DNA from 2 places in the Paenibacillus sp. YIM B09110 genome. Region 2 is predicted to be linked to the other one. Evidence: a T-box and tRNA genes for the amino acid it is inferred to sense, from the RefSeq annotation. Region 2 holds a T-box; the other holds one or more tRNA genes.
What was found. The T-box of region 2 lies ahead of trpS (tryptophan--tRNA ligase). A T-box ahead of a tRNA ligase gene usually reads a tRNA of that ligase, here a tRNA-Trp.

Region 1: it encodes a tRNA-Trp, which carries the amino acid that the T-box ahead of trpS (tryptophan--tRNA ligase) is inferred to sense. The anticodon was not compared.

What each region holds. Positions count from the first base shown of each region.
Region 1 covers NZ_JBANSP010000018.1:262-9,299, reverse strand. Annotated here, with positions in the region: gene V8F51_RS22400 (ABC transporter substrate-binding protein) at 1-152, opposite strand, end outside; gene V8F51_RS22395 (ABC transporter substrate-binding protein) at 285-1,832, opposite strand; gene V8F51_RS22390 (carbohydrate ABC transporter permease) at 1,915-2,847, opposite strand; gene V8F51_RS22385 (ABC transporter permease) at 3,006-3,983, opposite strand; gene V8F51_RS22380 (helix-turn-helix domain-containing protein) at 4,100-5,713, opposite strand; gene V8F51_RS22375 (sensor histidine kinase) at 5,706-7,457, opposite strand; tRNA gene V8F51_RS22370 (tRNA-Leu) at 7,614-7,695, opposite strand; tRNA gene V8F51_RS22365 (tRNA-Arg) at 7,713-7,789, opposite strand; tRNA gene V8F51_RS22360 (tRNA-Cys) at 7,808-7,881, opposite strand; tRNA gene V8F51_RS22355 (tRNA-Gly) at 7,892-7,966, opposite strand; tRNA gene V8F51_RS22350 (tRNA-Gln) at 7,974-8,048, opposite strand; tRNA gene V8F51_RS22345 (tRNA-His) at 8,080-8,155, opposite strand; tRNA gene V8F51_RS22340 (tRNA-Trp) at 8,174-8,247, opposite strand; tRNA gene V8F51_RS22335 (tRNA-Tyr) at 8,258-8,341, opposite strand; tRNA gene V8F51_RS22330 (tRNA-Thr) at 8,345-8,420, opposite strand; tRNA gene V8F51_RS22325 (tRNA-Phe) at 8,455-8,530, opposite strand; tRNA gene V8F51_RS22320 (tRNA-Asp) at 8,543-8,619, opposite strand; tRNA gene V8F51_RS22315 (tRNA-Met) at 8,655-8,731, opposite strand; tRNA gene V8F51_RS22310 (tRNA-Val) at 8,749-8,824, opposite strand; tRNA gene V8F51_RS22305 (tRNA-Glu) at 8,910-8,984, opposite strand; tRNA gene V8F51_RS22300 (tRNA-Ser) at 8,990-9,038, opposite strand, start outside.
Region 2 covers NZ_JBANSP010000001.1:164,316-173,353, reverse strand. Annotated here, with positions in the region: gene V8F51_RS00810 (HAMP domain-containing sensor histidine kinase) at 1-523, shown strand, start outside; gene V8F51_RS00805 (ABC transporter ATP-binding protein) at 634-1,539, shown strand; gene V8F51_RS00800 (ABC transporter permease) at 1,536-2,252, shown strand; gene V8F51_RS00795 (ABC transporter permease) at 2,252-2,977, shown strand; gene V8F51_RS00790 (TIGR03943 family putative permease subunit) at 2,974-3,861, opposite strand; gene V8F51_RS00785 (permease) at 3,858-4,916, opposite strand; T-box leader at 5,096-5,355, shown strand; gene trpS (tryptophan--tRNA ligase) at 5,430-6,419, shown strand; gene V8F51_RS00775 (DUF5325 family protein) at 6,465-6,644, opposite strand; gene V8F51_RS00770 (alpha/beta-type small acid-soluble spore protein) at 6,773-6,988, shown strand; gene V8F51_RS00765 (metal-dependent hydrolase) at 7,114-8,100, opposite strand; gene V8F51_RS00760 (hypothetical protein) at 8,182-8,478, shown strand; gene gerQ (spore coat protein GerQ) at 8,475-9,038, opposite strand, start outside.

The DNA of each region.
Region 1 (9,038 bases), on a different contig from region 2:
GCGCTTTCAGAATTGCCTTCATTATTGATTCCTTTCCTTAACTTATTGCCTGTTTCACTATTATCCAAGCCCCTAGTGCATCCGCTTAACAAAATCATAATAACAAAAACAATCATCGGCGCTCGAAATTTATGGCTAATCCTTCGGGTCATAGTCGAATAATCCCCCTAAACAGATGACGATTTGTATTTGTTAGTTTAATTGTATGGAATGCATAAGAAAATGCAAGCACAAAAAAACCGCACCCTTTAGAAAAGGCGCGGCTTTCTTGACCTAAGCGACGATTATTTAGTTGCAAGGAATGCGTCGAATTGCTTCTGTTTCTCAGCGATTACTTTGTCAACGCCTGCTTCCTTAAGCTTTGCTTCATACTCAGGAAGTATTTTATCAACATCAACCGAGCCTGTTTCAAGTGCTCTTTGGTACTGCTTAATCACGTTCGCTAGCGCGCCGACCTCAGACTTCACTGGCTCACTATCAAATACGAAGCCAAGTGCTGGGGATACTTTGCCGCCTTCGTTAAACTCTTTGAATTTTGCCCATTTGTCTGGATCCTCAGTATCCCATACATAGTTGAGGAATTGGCTGCCGAACATCCAAGCCGCGCCTGGGTTATAGTTAGGCGTTTTTTCAGTAGCTGTCATTATTTCGCCGTTGCGAGTGAAGTGTTCGCCTTCAATACCGAAGTTTAGAATATTGTTGATCTCTTTGTCCGTGTGAAGAAGGTTGATTAACATCATCGCACGAGCCGGATCTTTGGATGTGTTAGAAATACCTAACATCGAACCCGCAGTTTCAGATGTTGCAATCGTTTTTTCAGTCATCGTAATTTGCGCCAGTTTGCCCGTCAAATTAGATGCGCTTGCAATCTCAGCGTCTTTACCTGGTTTCATTGGTTCAACTGTAGAGAATACAGTGCCTGCTTTCCAAGCATCGCCTGAAGATACTTGTGTAGTAGCGGCATCCGCATTGATATAACCTTTCTTGAAGAAATCTCGTGTAAGGTTCAGGTATTCTTTGTAACGGTCCAGCTGTTCCATTGCAGTTACTGTTGTAGCGTCTGCATCCTTCAAGATTGCACCCGGAATCGTTGAATCGCCCAAGAAATCATAGTTTGCGAAGAAGTGTGAGTTAAATACCCCTGCCGTTGTATAAAGCGGCGTTAGATCAGGTCTTTTCTCTTTCACAATCGCATACACAGCATCAAGATCCTGCGGCGTTTTTACGTTTGTCATATCAATGCCAAGCTCATCCGTTACGTCTTTGCGGTATACGATACCGCCTGCGGCTGCCAGCTCTTTGTTAGTTGGAACGCCGAAGTTTTTACCGTTGATTTTCGCACCCGACAAGAATGCTGGGTCTAACGATTCTGTAATTCCTTTGCCATATTGATCGAGAAGATCATTAAGCTCTAAGAAAGCGCCTTTCCCAACGTTTTTGGCATGGCCGTTCCATTGAGCCGTAAAATAAATATCGACTTCTTCTTGCGAAGCGATCATGAGATTGACTTTATCATCCCAAGCGCCCCAATCGATTGGTCTAAGATCAATTGTTGCATTGATTTTTTCTGTTAGAAGCTTATTAAGAGCCTCTTCCACTTTTTTCTCGTCAGCCTGCGGAGTACCAGGATATACAAGTGAAATTTGATAAGGCTTCAATTCGGATTCGGGTGCTGCAGTTTCTTCCGATGCCGCTGGTGCTTTCGTAGCTTCATCCACTTTTGCCGGCTCGTTGTTGTTTTTTGCATTGTTGCCAGAACAAGCGGATACAATCAGTACAATGGCCAACATCATTAGGAGAAGCATAGAACTTTTTTGTTTACCTTGCTTCATAGCGGGTGGACCTCCCTAAAAAATTTAGTTTTATATGCTAAACCAGCATTGCTGGCTACAGCCCTAATTAGGCAACTTCTAATCAGCCTTTAACCGCACCTACAGTCAGTCCTTTTACGAAATACTTTTGGAAGAAAGGATACGCGAATACGATAGGACCAATCCCGATGACAACCATAGCCATACGAACCGTTTCACTTGGAAACCTGAACGATCCTCCAGCCGCCGTAATAGCTGCCGCTGCCGTACTGTTATTAGCAAGGAATTGGATGTTAAGCATCGTCTTGTACATTAAGTATTGAACGGTAATATTGCCGTCCTTCGTAATGAAGACTAGACTTAGAAACCAATCATTCCAATACGTAAGCGTTTGGAAAAGAGCGACTGTCGCCAATACCGGAAGTGATAACGGGATTACGATCTTATAGAAGATTGTCATCTCGCCCGCACCGTCAATCTTAGCCGACTCCAGAACAGCGCCAGGTATAGTCGTCTGGAAGAAGGTTCGGATGATAAGAACGAAGAAAGCGGCTACGAGCAGCGGCATAATGAGCGCCATCATCGTATCTTTTAGATCGAGAAGACGCGCGTAGACCAAATACCATGGCACAAGTCCGCCCGTGAAAAGCATCGTTAAAAATACGAAGAAGGTAAAGAACTTAGCATGCGGAAAATCCGTTCTCGAAATCGGATAGGCGTACAGAGCCATCATAATTAAACTTAACGCCGTTCCAGCAATCGTTACTAGAATAGAAACTCCATAGGAACGAATGATTTGCCTTGCATCCTTAAACAGAAACTCATAGGCCCCCAAATCGAACTTAGAAGGTATGAATTTATAGCCTTCTGCGATGACCGTCGATTCATCTGATATCGATATCATGATGATCAAGAAGAGAGGTATGATGCAAAGAAGAGAATAAATAATGAAGAAAATATTAATTCCTAGAGAAGCCGGTCCCGACAATTGATTTTTCGGATTGGATGTACTCGGTATTTTTTCAGCTGCTTCCATAGGTTCACCTCCAAAGGATTTACGTGGTTCAGTTCACGTTAAGTATGTTTGCTCGTTCAAGCGTAAACGGCTGTCGCCGTCCTTGGCGGCGTAAGCTAACGTTTCGCGGATGAAATATAAGTCAGTTTATAAGTGTGAAAGTAATAAAGTCTTATATTTTAAAATAATGCGTTCTCTTTGTCGATTCGTCTTACTACCCAGTTGGATAAAAAGACAAGAGTAAATCCTACAACCGACTGCAGCAAGCCTGCTGCGGATGATAATCCAATGTCCCCGACTGTTAGGAATGTACGGTATACATACGTATCAATGACATTCGTTACTGGGAATAGAACGCCTGATTCTCTTGGAACCTGGAAGAACAGCCCGAAATCCGCATTGAAAATTTTTCCGATTTGGAGCAGCGTCATAATTATAATGATTGGCGTGATAAGCGGGATCGTAATACTCGTTATTTGCTTCCACTTGGACGCGCCATCGATTGTTGCAGCTTCATAGTACTCGTCATCGATGCCGATAATGGCAGCCATATAGATAACCATGAAATACCCCATGCTTTTCCATGTATTCACAAGCGGTAAAATATAAGGCCATACGCTTTGCGTGAAATACCATTCTACTTTCTCAAGTCCGAGAGCAGGCAGCAGCGAAGTATTAAGAAAACCGTGCTGCTCGCTCAAAAATCCGAATACGAGATAGCTGATGACGACCATAGATAGAAAGTAAGGAAGAAACATAATCGTTTGATGCAGCTTGGCCAGAAATCTGTTCTTAATTTCATTGAGCATAATGGCAAACGCCAGTGGAAAGACCAAGTTAAGAATAATAAATCCTGAGTTATACAGGAGCGTATTCCGCGTAATAATCCACGCATCTGATGTTTTGAACAGGTATTCAAAGTTTTTGAGGCCACTCCAGTCGCTTCCCATTATGCCATCCGCATAATTGATGTTCTTAAACGCAATAATGATACCCAACATAGGGATGTAGTTGTTAAAAACAAGCAAAACGATTGCAGGCAACATCATAATATAGAACATCCAGTACTTACGAATTGTTTGCAAATGAAACCTCATACCAGCTTTTGATCTTGGGATGTAGGCGGTTGTTACCGCTTCCGAGGTTTGTCTCGCCATCGCCTTCCTCCTCCTCCTTATTCGTCTCTGTTTAACTTTCTTGTACCTAATTGTAATAAAAAAAAACGCCGACATCTGTCGGCGTTGTGACTGTATTAACGTTCGTGTGACTTTCTTTATACACCCTGGTATTTTTTGCGGTATTCCTGCGGAGTTAAGCCCGTCATTTTTTTGAACAGCTTGGAGAAATGAGAGAAGTTTGCGTAGCCAACGGCAACCGCGACATCGCTTACGCGATTATTTGTTTTCTCAAGCTCCATCCGCGCTTTCGTAATTCTAAGCTTTACTAGGTAATCCGTAAGGGAATAACCCGTTTCTCTCCGAAATAATCGCGATAAATAAGCAGGATTCAGATAAACGTTCTCCGCTGCTCGCTCTCGACTAAAGTCTTCGCCTAGATTCGCCTCCATATAACGTTGAACTTTCTCTACAGCCTGTGAAACATCCTTGCCGTTCTGATTCGCATAATCGGTCAGCTGCACGCTAAGCTGCTGTGCCCACGTTCGCATTCTGGTCAGCGATTTAAGCACATTCTCGCCAACCTCCCACTCACGATTCGTGAATACATCCGTCATCAGAACACCTTTTTTGTTGAACCATTGAAACAGCATATTCATAAAGCCGAAATAGAAGGAGGCCATATACGTATAGTCAACTTTGCTCTCCAGCATCTGATCAAAGCACTCATCGATACGCTTCGACAGCTGCTGCTGCTTTCCAGAATCAAGCAGCAATGCCCAATCGTCGAAATGAACCAATTGAAGATTATTCCCTTCAAGCTTTGGTTTGGTCTCTCGCTCCATAATAATAGCGCAAGTATCGCTTACATTGCTTCGCTCGAGCTCCAGCAGCGTACGAACTGCTGACCGTATTTGTTGTACAGTTCCGACTTCACCTATATAACAAGATAGATGGCAATGCAGAACAAGCTTGCATTGGTTAATGAATAACCTGCATCTCTCTTCTATTGCAGAAGAGGTCTCCTCCTGACCGTCCTGTCCCTTATACAAAATAGCATACATGATGCCGTTTCCATCCTGGACAATATGGCCTGAGGGGGTCGCGAGCACTAACTCCTCGGCAACATTTCTAATGCCGTAGGTCATGATCTCCTCGTCTCTAGCTGACCATTCCTCTCTCCACTGCTCTATGCTTATAAGCACAACTCTAATCCTACTATCCGCCTGTAGAGGCAGCGCATAGTTTTGCAACGCCGAATCGAGGTGCTCAGGCGCTCCTGAGTGACGATAATGCAATACATCCTGCCAAAATCGTTCGATCAAAATAGGCCTCTGTTTATTCCATTGCTCATAAAAGAGACTGTACGTGCTTTTAATTTTGGTGAGCTGCTCTAACTCTTTTACCTTATCAATCGCTCCATTGACGCAGGTTTTGAGTACACCGTGATCAATTGGCTTCAATAAGTACTCAAAACAATCCAACTGAACAGCCTGCTGCGCATATTTGAAATCAGCATGTCCGGTTAGAAAAATCGTTATGCTTGCTGGAGAATGCTCATTTACCCATTCTAATAGCTCGATACCGCTTTGATTGGGCATATCGATATCGGATATGACGATATGAATCGTATGCTCGGTAAGAATCGCTCTTGCCTCTTCCCCATCGTAAGCCGTGTATATATTGGCAATGGGAAGCTCAGACCAATCAATCCCCTTCTCAATCCCTCTTATTGCTATTTCCTCATCATCAACGATCAACAAATTATACAACTGATTTTTCCCCTTCCATTAACCGTGGAAATTTTATGATGACGACAGCACCGGTTCCTTCCGACTGATTGCTGAATGTAATCGACGCTCTTTCTCCATACAACAGCTCCAGCCTATGAATAACATTCGTTACGCCTAGTCCGGTTGTTTCAACCTGCTCCAACGGCTCTCTGCGAGTCAGCTTGGTCAGAACCTCATCGCTAAAGCCGCCCCCGTTATCGCTAATCGTCAGAGTGAATCCACTATCCTTTGTTACCTCAGCCGCAACTTTAATTTGGAACAGCTGCCTGCGATTTTTGAAGCCATGAATAATCGAGTTTTCCACAAAAGGCTGTACGGTCAATGCTGCAATCGGATAATTAAGTATCGTATCCACTCCCTCGAACGTACATTGAAGCTTATCGGGAAACCTCATTTTCTGAATCGTTATATAATTTTCGATATGCGATAACTCCTCCTTAAGCGTGATCGTATCCCGATTTGCTTTCATAATAAACCGGAAATAGTCCGCAAGGTGAAGCGACATATTTTTCACAGACTCTGTATCGTTCAATGCTGCAAGATTATAAATAATATTTAAGCTGTTCATATAGAAATGGGGGCTGATTTGAGCTTGCAGTTGTTTTAATTCACCCTGTTTTACACGAAGCTGCTCCTCATACACGTCAATTTTTAACGTTTTGATCTGTTCAGCCATTATGTTGAATGTATTTCCTAGAAACTCAAACTCCATCGTCTTGTTTTTTTTCAGTCTTACATCAAGCATGCCAAGTGAAATTTTCTTCATCCCTAGAATGAGCTCATGCAGCGGCTTGAAGAGCATATTCTGCATAAAAAATAAATAAATAAGTAAGATTGCAACAAATCCGATCGATGCAAATAACGTCATATTTCGGAAAAATAAAAGGTTGCGAAGCAGCGTTTCCTCCGGAATAACGACACGATACGCAATATCGAGCATATCGCTCATTCGATTCATGACGAGATACGTCTCTCCGGTTTTATGATCCGTCAACGACTCATACGGCTTCTCCGTCATTTCCTCCTTCAGATCAAGAGGCGCGAGGCTGCCAGTCAACGATTGAGTGAGATGATTCTCTTCATGAAAGTAGATGTCGTTAAAGCCAATATCACCGTCACTCCACTGAATGGTCAGCATATCGTTAATATCTTTTACTTTAATAATCGCTCCAACATACAGCCCCTCGGATACTTTAATAAAATTGATTAGAAAAAACTTCCCTTCTAATCGTTCGTCCTCTCTTACCTCCCATCTATGCTGATCGTTAAGCGCCATATCATTATTTACTGTGATATTGTCCATATGTGTTTTAATTATTTTTCTAGTATCATTGTACTCGCTGTCTGTTCCAAAAATAATATCGTCCTGATGATACAGGAAAACCGCGTCTATTAAGCTGTATACTCCAACATCGCGATTGAGCTTTGAATCGATTCTAATCTTGGTTAACGTATATCCGTCGCTGTCTCTAGGAAAAGACATGAGCAGCCCTATATCCGAATCGAGCACTGACATTTTGTATAAATAATCATTTATTTGAGATAAGTTGTTATCGGTTTGGCCTACGAAGATATCGAGTGTATTACGATACGTTTCGGATACCTTCTCTCTAACGATTTCTCTCGAGTAGCTGTTATTAATAAGCATAAATGTAACTACAGGAAGCATAACCGCCATAAACCCGATGATAAGACGAGATTTAATCGATTTGCCGAACTTCACGTGAATCCTCACTCCTGTCCGAACTGGGAATACCTAATATACTATCATTTAAAGCGTTTTCTTAATATCTATTATCCAAAAAAATCTCCATACATAATTTACACATAAAAAAAGCACTTAAGATCAATTGATCTTAAGTGCTTGTAGTTTCGTTAGTGGTGCCGGCGAGAGGACTCGAACCTCCACGGTTTCCCTCACGATTTTGAGTCGCGCGCGTCTGCCATTCCGCCACGCCGGCATATTCATTTGTAAAGATGGCGCGGCCTAAGAGATTCGAACTCCTGACCTTTTGATTCGTAGTCAAACGCTCTATCCAGCTGAGCTAAGGCCGCACATTTTTGAAACTATTGTGGAGGCGCCACCCAGACTCGAACTGGGGGTAGAGCTTTTGCAGAGCTCTGCCTTACCACTTGGCTATGGCGCCAAATAAAGATTGGAGCGGAAGACGGGAATCGAACCCGCGACCCTCGCCTTGGCAAGGCGATGCTCTACCGCTGAGCCACTTCCGCGAAACAATGGCTGGGGATTCAGGGATCGAACCTGAGAATGACGGAGTCAAAGTCCGTTGCCTTACCGCTTGGCTAATCCCCAACAAAGTGTAAAACCTAATTTTTGAAATTAATGGGGCGATCGAGGGGAATTGAACCCCCGAGTGTCGGATCCACAAACCGATGCGTTAACCACTTCGCCACGACCGCCATGTTAAGGTATTCAATTGGCAGGGGCAGCAGGAATTGAACCCACACCAAAGGTTTTGGAGACCTTTGTTCTACCTTTAAACTATGCCCCTAAGGTAAACTTGGTGGAGGATGATGGATTCGAACCACCGAACCGTGAGGAAGAGATTTACAGTCTCCCGCGTTTGGCCACTTCGCTAATCCTCCATGTGGTGCCGTCGAGAGGACTTGAACCCCCAACCTACTGATTACAAGTCAGTTGCTCTACCAATTGAGCTACAACGGCATATCCAATTGTTTCAGGTATTGCTAGTACATCATGGTGGCTCGGGACGGAATCGAACCGCCGACACGAGGATTTTCAGTCCTCTGCTCTACCGACTGAGCTACCGAGCCTGATGTTTGTAATGGCGGAGCTGACGGGATTCGAACCCGCGGTCTCCTGCGTGACAGGCAGGCATGTTAGGCCTCTACACCACAGCTCCACATCATATTCTCGGATCATTCCGAAGGTAAACATTGGTTGCGGGGGCAGGATTTGAACCTGCGGCCTTCGGGTTATGAGCCCGACGAGCTACCGGGCTGCTCCACCCCGCGTCGTTAAAAAGCTATAATGGTGGAGGATGACGGGATCGAACCGCCGACCCTCTGCTTGTAAGGCAGATGCTCTCCCAGCTGAGCTAATCCTCCATATCGTCTTGAGCGACTTTTATATCTTACCATAGGCTCAAGTCTTAAGTCAAGCACTTTTTTTTAAATCTTTTTGTAAAGAAGTTGGTGACCCGTAGGGGACTCGAACCCCTGTTACCTCCGTGAAAGGGAGGTGTCTTAACCACTTGACCAACGGGCCTTATATGGCAGAGAGGAAGGGATTCGAACCCTCGAGACCCGGTTAGAGCCTACA
Region 2 (9,038 bases):
ATCGCTGCAATTAATTGATCGGAAGATCGAATATGTAAGCCAATTGATCGAGAATCTGCTTTCTTTCACACTGCTGGAATCGGGCAAATATCCGTACCGGCCGGAGCGGATTGATATTGTCCGGATGGCGAGAGCGTCGATTGCAGGCTGGTATCCCGCGTTCGAGCAGCAAGGCTTCGATATCGATATTAACCTGCCGGATGTTCCTGTGTATTGGCATATCGATCCCGAATGGATGGAGCGAGTGCTGGATAACTACTTTCAGAACGTGCTGCGTCATGCGCAGTCGGGGTGTTATGTTGCGCTTCGAATAAGCGAGGAGCAAGGCGGATGTTTGACAATATCGGATCATGGTCCTGGGATGGATGGGACGTCTGAGGAGAGAGGCGCCGGCATCGGTCTCGCGATCGCTTCCTTGATGCTGGAGGAGATGGGACTGTACACTGAGATCGCAAGCAGCAGCGAGGGAACGATAATTCATATTGCTGGTTCTGTATCGAACCGTCAGGAGGACTCTCCTTGACGGTTTTTCTTGTTTTTTTAAACGAAACTTAACCTTGCCGCTCCTGTTGTCTTAACCTAACGCCTTTAAGATGATTACAGAGGTGATAAGCAATGATAACGAATAAAGAAATGATATTGGAAACACGTGGGCTTACGAAAAAATTAGGCGGAAAGCCTGTCGTGAAGGACGTTAATCTGAGAATTGAACGCGGTGACATATACGGTTTTCTCGGCCCGAACGGTGCAGGGAAAACAACGACGATCCGCATGTTGCTTGGACTGGCGAAGCCGACTAGAGGCCAGGTCCGCATTTTCGGCAAAGACATAAGCAAGGATCGTCTGGAAATTCTGCGCAAAGTCGGATCGCTCGTTGAGTATCCGTCTTATTACGGGCATCTGAATGCGATTGAGAACTTGGAGGCGGTTAGACGACTTCTAAATGCGCCTAAGTCGCGGATTGACGAGGTGTTGTCGATCGTCCGACTGACTAAGGATGCGAAGCGCCCTGTCAAAGGGTACTCGTTGGGAATGAAGCAGCGGCTTGGTATTGCGACGGCGTTGCTAGGAAGTCCTGAGCTGCTAGTGCTCGATGAGCCGACGAACGGTCTTGATCCAGCAGGCATCTTGGAAATTCGCGAGTTGATTAAGAGCTTGCCGAAGTCGCATGGCGTTACGATTCTAATTTCCAGTCACTTGTTGTCTGAAATTGAGCAGATGGCGACAAGAGTAGGCATTATTGCAAAGGGCAGCTTAATCTACGAGGATCGGATTGAGAAGCTGCGCGAGCGCGCGCAAGGACATATCCGCCTTGGTGTAAATGATCCGGAAGCCGCATGGGGGCTGCTAAGCGCAAGCGGGATTAGTGCTTCGCTTGACGAGGGCAAGCTTACGGTCGCGGAGACGGATAATGCGGCCATAGCCGCAATCGTAGCAAGACTCGTTGGCGGGCGTCACCAAGTATTCCGCGTGGAAGAAGAGAAAGTATCGCTGGAGAGCATTTTCCTCGATATGACAGGAGTGGAGGGGAGCTTATGATGCTGCGCATTATGTCTGTCGAATTACTCAAGCTGAAGAGGAAGCTCGTCTGGCTGCTTGTCTTATTAGGGCCGTTCGGTGTAATTGCGCTGCAAGCGGTCAACTTCGGACTTCGCTACGATTATTTGACCCAAATATATGCCGACGATCTATGGGGCGGATTAATTCATAATGTATCTATGCTCATGCTGCCTACGTTGTTCATTGGACTAACGATTCTTGCCTCCATGACGGCTGGCATTGATCACCAGATGAATGCATGGAAGCAGACAATGGCGCTTCCAGTAGGCAAAGCGAGGATTTTCTTCGGTAAATTCGCGGTAACGGCAATATTGCTGTTGTGCTCTAGCACACTAATTGTTCCGTTCACCTTTGCGCTGGGCATCTTGCTCGGTTTTGGCGCAGAGGGAATGCCGATTGTCGATCTGATGACGACCGTATATTACCCGTACCTTGCGATCATGCCTTTCGTTGCTCTCCAAGTAGGGTTATCGGTCATTATACATAACCAGGCATTGCCGTTAACCATCGGAATAATCGGTATGATTGCGGGTATGTTCGCTTCCCAGTTTCCCGACTGGATGCCATGGAAATGGCCGTATCTTATTAATGTTTGGGATGTGCCGCTGTATTCGGTAGGAGCGGGCTTGACGCTAGGGCTCATCGTCTTGCTCCTCGGAATGTATCAGTTCGTTAGAAAGGATGTGAAGTGATGATTGGCATGATTCGGTCGGAATGGATGAAGCTTAGACGATCGGTTGTATGGCTGCTTGCAGCTGTCAGTCCGCTGTTCGTGGCAGTCATCGGTATTGCGGAATTGGAGAAGGGAGTACAATTTCCATGGGTAGAGGTGTTGTCGATAGCTTCAGCGCTGCATGCCATGCTGTTCCTGCCGCTGCTCGTAGGTATATTCGCCGCACTCGTGTGCAGGTATGAGCATGTCGGCGGTGGATGGAAGCAGATGCTGTCGCTCCCGGTATCGAGAACGGGGGTGTACGCCGTCAAGCTGGGAATGGTCATGCTGCTTGTTGGCGTAACACAGCTTCTGTTGCTCTTATTCATCCTGCTGCTCGGCTTCATGAAGGGGTTCAGCGGCGACATTCCATGGTCTATTCTACTCGGATCGATACTTGGCGGCTGGATCGCATGCCTGCCGCTCGCGGCGCTGCAGCTATTCGTATCGATAGCGTTCCAGAGCTTTGCTGCACCGCTAGCGGTTAATGTCGTATTGACGCTGCCGAACATTCTCATCGTCAATTCATCGCAATACGGACCTTATTATCCGTGGGCGCAGCCGATGCTGGCCATGCTGCCGCGCGACGATTACGGGTTCGGCGCCTTTAACATGTCGATGGAGACGTTGTTTATCGTAATATTAGGCGGTTTCTGCGTATTCGGCCTGGCAGGCTGGACCTATTTCCAGCGAAAAGCCGTCTAGTAAGCAAACTCCAGATCCGGATAGACATATGGAGTTGCCGGCGCTTCGATTCGCTCGATCTTCGTAGCTTCAAGCGTAATGATCTCATTGTCCATGTAGCTGGTCGTCTTAAGCGTTCCTTTGACGGATACCCATTCGTCTGCGGCATATTCGTTCCCTTTGGGCCATTCGATCATAAGCCCGTAAGGCAAGGCGTCGGCCGAGCAGCAATTCATGGCGAAGCGGCTGACCGCGAATCGATCCTTGCCCATTTCATCTTCTCGGTAAACGAAGCCCGAAAGGACGACTTCCTTGCCTAAGAAGGCTTCCCGGTACAAATCAAGCGTCGTCAGCGTCTCGATAAACTGCTTCTCGGGCACTTCTATCGCAGGCTGGGAATAGAGGATCTTCCCATAATTCGCATGGTCGATCGTATATTCGTCGTAAGGGAAAAGCGCATCGAGCTTTTTTTCTTCCGATACTGGTGCAAGGTCAACCTCAGGTACAGGCGCAGTTATCAGGTCACTCCGTTCAAACGAAGGGCTTCCCGATAAGCTGACGCCTTTCTTAGCTGCAAGGGCGCTGCCAAGCGTTCCGGTCGGTGCAAGAAAACCGAGCGCGAGCGGCAGGAGAAATAAGCCGTAAATGAGCGTATTCTTGGCAATGGAAGGCGAAGGCTCGTGGTCATGCTCGCAGTCGCAGTCGGCTTCCTGCTTGCCCATGCGCTTCTGAAGGGCAGCATATATTTGATAGATGGCTGCGGCATATAAGCCGATGGCCGACAGCTTCACGTACAGCTCCATGCGGGGGGCGATATATAGCGTCATCTCATCCGTCTGGAACAAATAGACGATAAAAAAGGCAAAGCCGGTCAGTATAGTTGCGCGCAGTAAATGGTGGATCATATGAATACCTCCGTTAACCATGCTCCGATGAAAGTAAGCGAGGCTGTTAATGCGATAAGAGCGAGTACGATTCTGATACGGAACGTCGACAGCAGCATAAGCGTATTTTTCAAATCGATCATTGGACCGAATACGAGAAAGGCAAGCAGCGGACCAAAATCAAAAATGCCGCTGAAGGAAGAAGCGATGAAAGCGTCGGATGTGGAGCATATCGATAAGATGAAAGCGAACCCCATCATGAATACGTATGAAAATACAGGCTGCTCCGCGAATACGGCAAGCGTACTGCGATCGACAGCCGTTTGAATGATTCCGGTAAGGAGCGCGCCGAATATTAAATATTTGCCCATCTCAAAAAACTCGTCTGACGCGTGAGCCATCGTGGATGAAATCCTGGAGCGGAAGCCTTTGCCGCTAACTCCATGCTCGTGGCTTCGGTGGTGGCGGTGATCATGTCCGTGTTGATGTTCATGGTCATCGGTGTTCGAATGCTCATGTTGCTGTCTGGTCATTGCCTTTAGGGGACTTCTCTTCATGAACTTGTAGAGCAGCAACCCGATGATGAAAGATACCGCGAAAGCTAGTCCCATCCGGGCGAAAGCCATCTCCGGCGTCGTACGGAACGCGGTGTATGTAGATGTGTATACGATAGGGTTCACAATAGGTCCGGCGAGCAAGTATACGATACCGATATACGCGGGCATCCCTTTGCGTATTAGGCGCCTGACGACGGGAATCATACCGCATTCGCATAATGGGAACAGAAGGCCGAGCAATGCGCCGAACAGCACGCCTGCAACCGGATTTTTTGGCGTCCATTTCTGAATGAGCTCGTCCGTTACGAATACTTGCAGCAGCGCCGAGAAGAGTACGCCGAGCAGGATGAACGGAAAAGCTTCCAATATGATGCTAATGAACAATATTTTGAACGACTGGAAGTTAGCTTCAGTGAAGATGGCCGTCGGCAGCTCGCGATTCGTGACGATCAGGGTTAGCATAATCAGGCTGCCAACACCGAGAAGCGGCGTTCCGAAACGGAATATCCATTTAAGCATGCGGTGCGTCTCTCTCCTTTTAATAGTAATGATTACGATTATACGACCTAATATAGCATATGCTCCCAATTTTGGCTATAGGACAACTTTATTTAGTGCAGGCGTCTTGCCGCAGCTTCAAACGCTTGCGTATGAGCGCGTGGCTTCTTGACATTCATGTCAGCGCGAGTATAATCAGTTTAAATGCGATGATGGGAACAAGTAAGCTTGAGGCGAATTGCGTGCAGAGAGCCGGTGGTAGCTGTGAACCGGTGCAAACCTCGAAGCTGAATGGAACCCGGAGCCGATGTGCGGAACCGGTAGCTGCAGCTCTGCCGAAAATGTTCATCCGGATGCTCACCGTTACTGAGCGTTAAGGTTTGTGCGGCATTCGCCCCTTCATTAGGGTAACGGGCGGCGCAGACGAATTAGGGTGGCACCACGATCTCTCGTCCCTTGCGGCGAGGGTTTTTTTGCGTTCTTTCGAACCCTTATATCGATAAAGTTGATGGCCATAGAAAGGTGGAGTTGAATTTGAAAAAAGTACTATCCGGCATTCAGCCAAGCGGACAGCTTACACTCGGAAACTATATCGGAGCGTTGCAAAACTTCGTGAAGCTCCAGCATTCCGAGGAATGTTTCTTTATGATCGTGGATTTACATGCGATCAGCGTGCCGCAGGATCCCGCTAATCTTAGAGAGCAGACCGAAGCGGTAGCGGCGCTCTTCATTGCTGCGGGTATCGACCCGTCGAAGGCAACGGTCTTCGTTCAATCTCATGTGCGCGAGCATGCTGAGCTCGGATGGTTGTTCACGACGCTTGCCAATATGGGCGAGCTGGAGCGTATGACGCAATTCAAGGATAAGTCGTCAGGAAAAGAATCTGTCGGAGCGGGCTTGTTCGTGTATCCGACGCTAATGGCGGCTGATATATTGCTGTATAACGCGGATCTTGTGCCGGTTGGCGACGATCAGAAGCAGCATCTCGAATTGACGAGAGATCTGGCGCATCGCTTCAACACGCGTTTCGGTTCGTACTTTACGATTCCGGAGCCTTATATTCCGAAGGTAGGCGCGCGCATCATGTCGCTTGACGATGCAAGCAAGAAGATGAGCAAGAGCAATCCGAATCCGGCGAGCTTCATAGCGTTGCTCGATCCTCCGGATGTCATCCGCAAAAAAATTAGCCGAGCAACAACCGATTCCGGCCGCGAAGTGAAATATGACCCGGCGAATAAGCCAGAGATCAGCAATCTGATTGGGATCTATTCACACTGCGCGAACATGAGCATTGCAGAGATCGAGGCGCGTTACGAGGGACAAGGCTACGGACCGTTCAAGAAGGATTTGGCGGAGCATGTTGTGTCCGTGCTCGAGCCATTGCAGAACAAGTATCACGATATTCGCAATTCAGGCGAGATTCATACTATCTTGAAGCAAGGCGCTGAGCGTGCTTCCGAAGTAGCGTCCCGCACGCTAGCAGATGCGAAGGATTTGATGGGCTTCCTTCGCCCGCGCGGCTAGCGGATAACGATAGTAAGAAACAACAAGGCTGACACCGGGAGGTGTTCAGCCTTGTTGTTTCTTACGGCGCAAACGCGCTTTAACGATAAAACCGGCACCGGTCGTGAACAGCCATAGCAGACCGAACAATAGTACTAGCCAGCCGCTATGACTGATGGATATAGCCATTGCGCTCATCCATATGACGGATACGACGGCGAAAAATAAGGATAGTTGCTTAGACATGACGTTATTCTCTCCTTCACAAACTTTGATCATATTTTTTTGGGGGATAGAGCATAGTTTCTCTTCTTGTGCACATAATAAGTTTGCACCACACAATCAAGCGCAGGAGACGAAAGGAGAAATACCTCATGGCAGGAAGCAGAAGCAATACACTGATCGTTCCACAAGCAAGTCAAGCTCTTAATCAACTGAAGTTGGAAGCGGCACAAGAACTCGGTGTACAAATCCCGGCAGATGGCTATTACGGTAACATTTCAACTCGTGAAGCGGGCTCCCTTGGTGGCTACATCACGAAAAAGCTAGTCCAAATTGCTGAACAACAGCTTTCTGGCGGCTACCGTTAAGCGCTTTTAATACACAAAGAACAAATGGAGTTCAAGGGAAACCTTGAGCTCCTTTTTAATTATCGCAAAAAGCCAAAAACAAAAGCCCCTTCTATTATGCAGCAAGGGGCAGGCTACAATCAATATTAATACGTATCCATACGAAGCCGCTTCATAAGCCGTTCGTCGCTAAGCCAGCCGACATAGGAGCCAATCGTCTCGTACTTCTGATTCATGAGCAGGACGCCAACAAAGGGATACTGCTTGCGATGCCGGTAGCGAACATCCGACCATCTTACCTCATAGCCCCAGCTATGCTCGCGAACATCCGCACACGCGAAGCTTGTGAAGTAGAGGAAGGAGCGGATAGCTGGTTCGTTCTTGGACAAGGCTACAGCCGGGTGATCTGAGCATCTGACGCGGTCGAGCCATCTTAGCTTGCCGCTGTGCAGCGTACCAATAACAAAGCTGCCATCATGAGCCTCCTTGACTACGTTCCATATCGATAACGATATGGTCGGAATTGCAATGTAGGAGTCGCCTTTCTTATGCTCCTTGTCCAGTTTGGGAAGTACCGCGATCTTGCTGCGCTGAACGAATGTGCGCCATACAAAGTAGACAGCGGTGAACAAATACAGCAATGGGAACAGCAGCGCGGGGTTTACGAGTTCCGCAGCCCAAAGTAAAATGGCAATGATATGGGTCGTGAAGACGACCGGGTCAAAGATGTGTATAATGTTCCATGAAATCCACTTATCGGTAAAGGGCCGCATCGCTTGGGTACCATAAGTGTTGAACAAATCGGTGAAGACGTGGACGCAAACGGCTAACAGCACCCAGCCGCCGATATGCAGCCAAGGCAGCGAGCCTCTGTACAGCAACTGAAGGACGGCCGTTATAAGAATCGTCCAAATGGCGATGGCTGGCAAGGAATGAGATACGCCGCGGTGGTTCTTAATATAGACGGCGTTGCCTTTAAATCGCAGCAGACCGTCAAGATCAGGTGCCTGAGAGCCGGCAATCGTACCAAGCAGAACGGCAGTCTGAATGGATGGATTAGCTGCAACGACGGGATCGACGGCGGCTAGTCCTGCCAGTCCGATCCCCATAACGAGATGTGTACCTGTATCCATTGGAAGCCCCCTGATGTGTAGTGCAAAGCCATGTGGTTCATTCGTTATTATGATCTAATCAACAAAGGAGTATGATGCATTATGTACATCTGTTTCGCTGAATATCGCATTAATCCCGAGCACCGGGAATCCTATTTGAGTTACACACAAGCTTTACTTAAGGACAATGATCGCGTCCATATATATGAAGGAACAGATCAGCAACATTTATTCGTCGAGCTATGGTCAGCGGATACTGCCGAACAAGCCGAGCAAATTAAAGAAGAACGCTGCAGCGAGCGTTCTTCTTGGTTCCAAATCGCAGATTGGATCGAGGGCGGCGCCGGCAAGCTCCATATATGGACGTTCAAGCCGGCTTTCTCCTCTGTACCGTCTTAGCGTCCGAGCGGAGTCGCCGAGCTGACCACGCCACCTTGGAACGGATATTCGTAATTTATCGGCTCGTCGAATGTCACATAGTCCAGGTTAAGCGTCAGCAGCAAGTAGCGCATACCCGTCGTTGGATCGCTAATAATAATATGATCGCGTCCGGCTGCTTCAATGACGCCTTTGAAAATCTTCGCATTCCACTGGCTATTGTTCTCATAGGTCATGTAGAAAGTAGCCATTTTGCCGCGGTTTAGGCGAAGTATGTTCTCCACATACGACTCTTCAACGAATGGTGATACGATATTACCGCCAGATGGTGTTACGATTGCGCCGTTAGGCACGCCTACTGGCGGCATCGTCGACTGGGCCTTCATCGTTTGAAGAGGCATCGCTTGATTGCCCATTGCCTGCATAGGCATCGCTTGATTAGCCATCGCTTGAAGAGGGAAAGCTTGATTACCTTGCTGAGCCGGAAGCGTCGTTGGCATTTGCATGCCGTAGCCGCCATAGCCGTACCCGTAAGCACCAGTATTCGCCGGACTTACTGCTGTTTTGTACCCATAACCGTT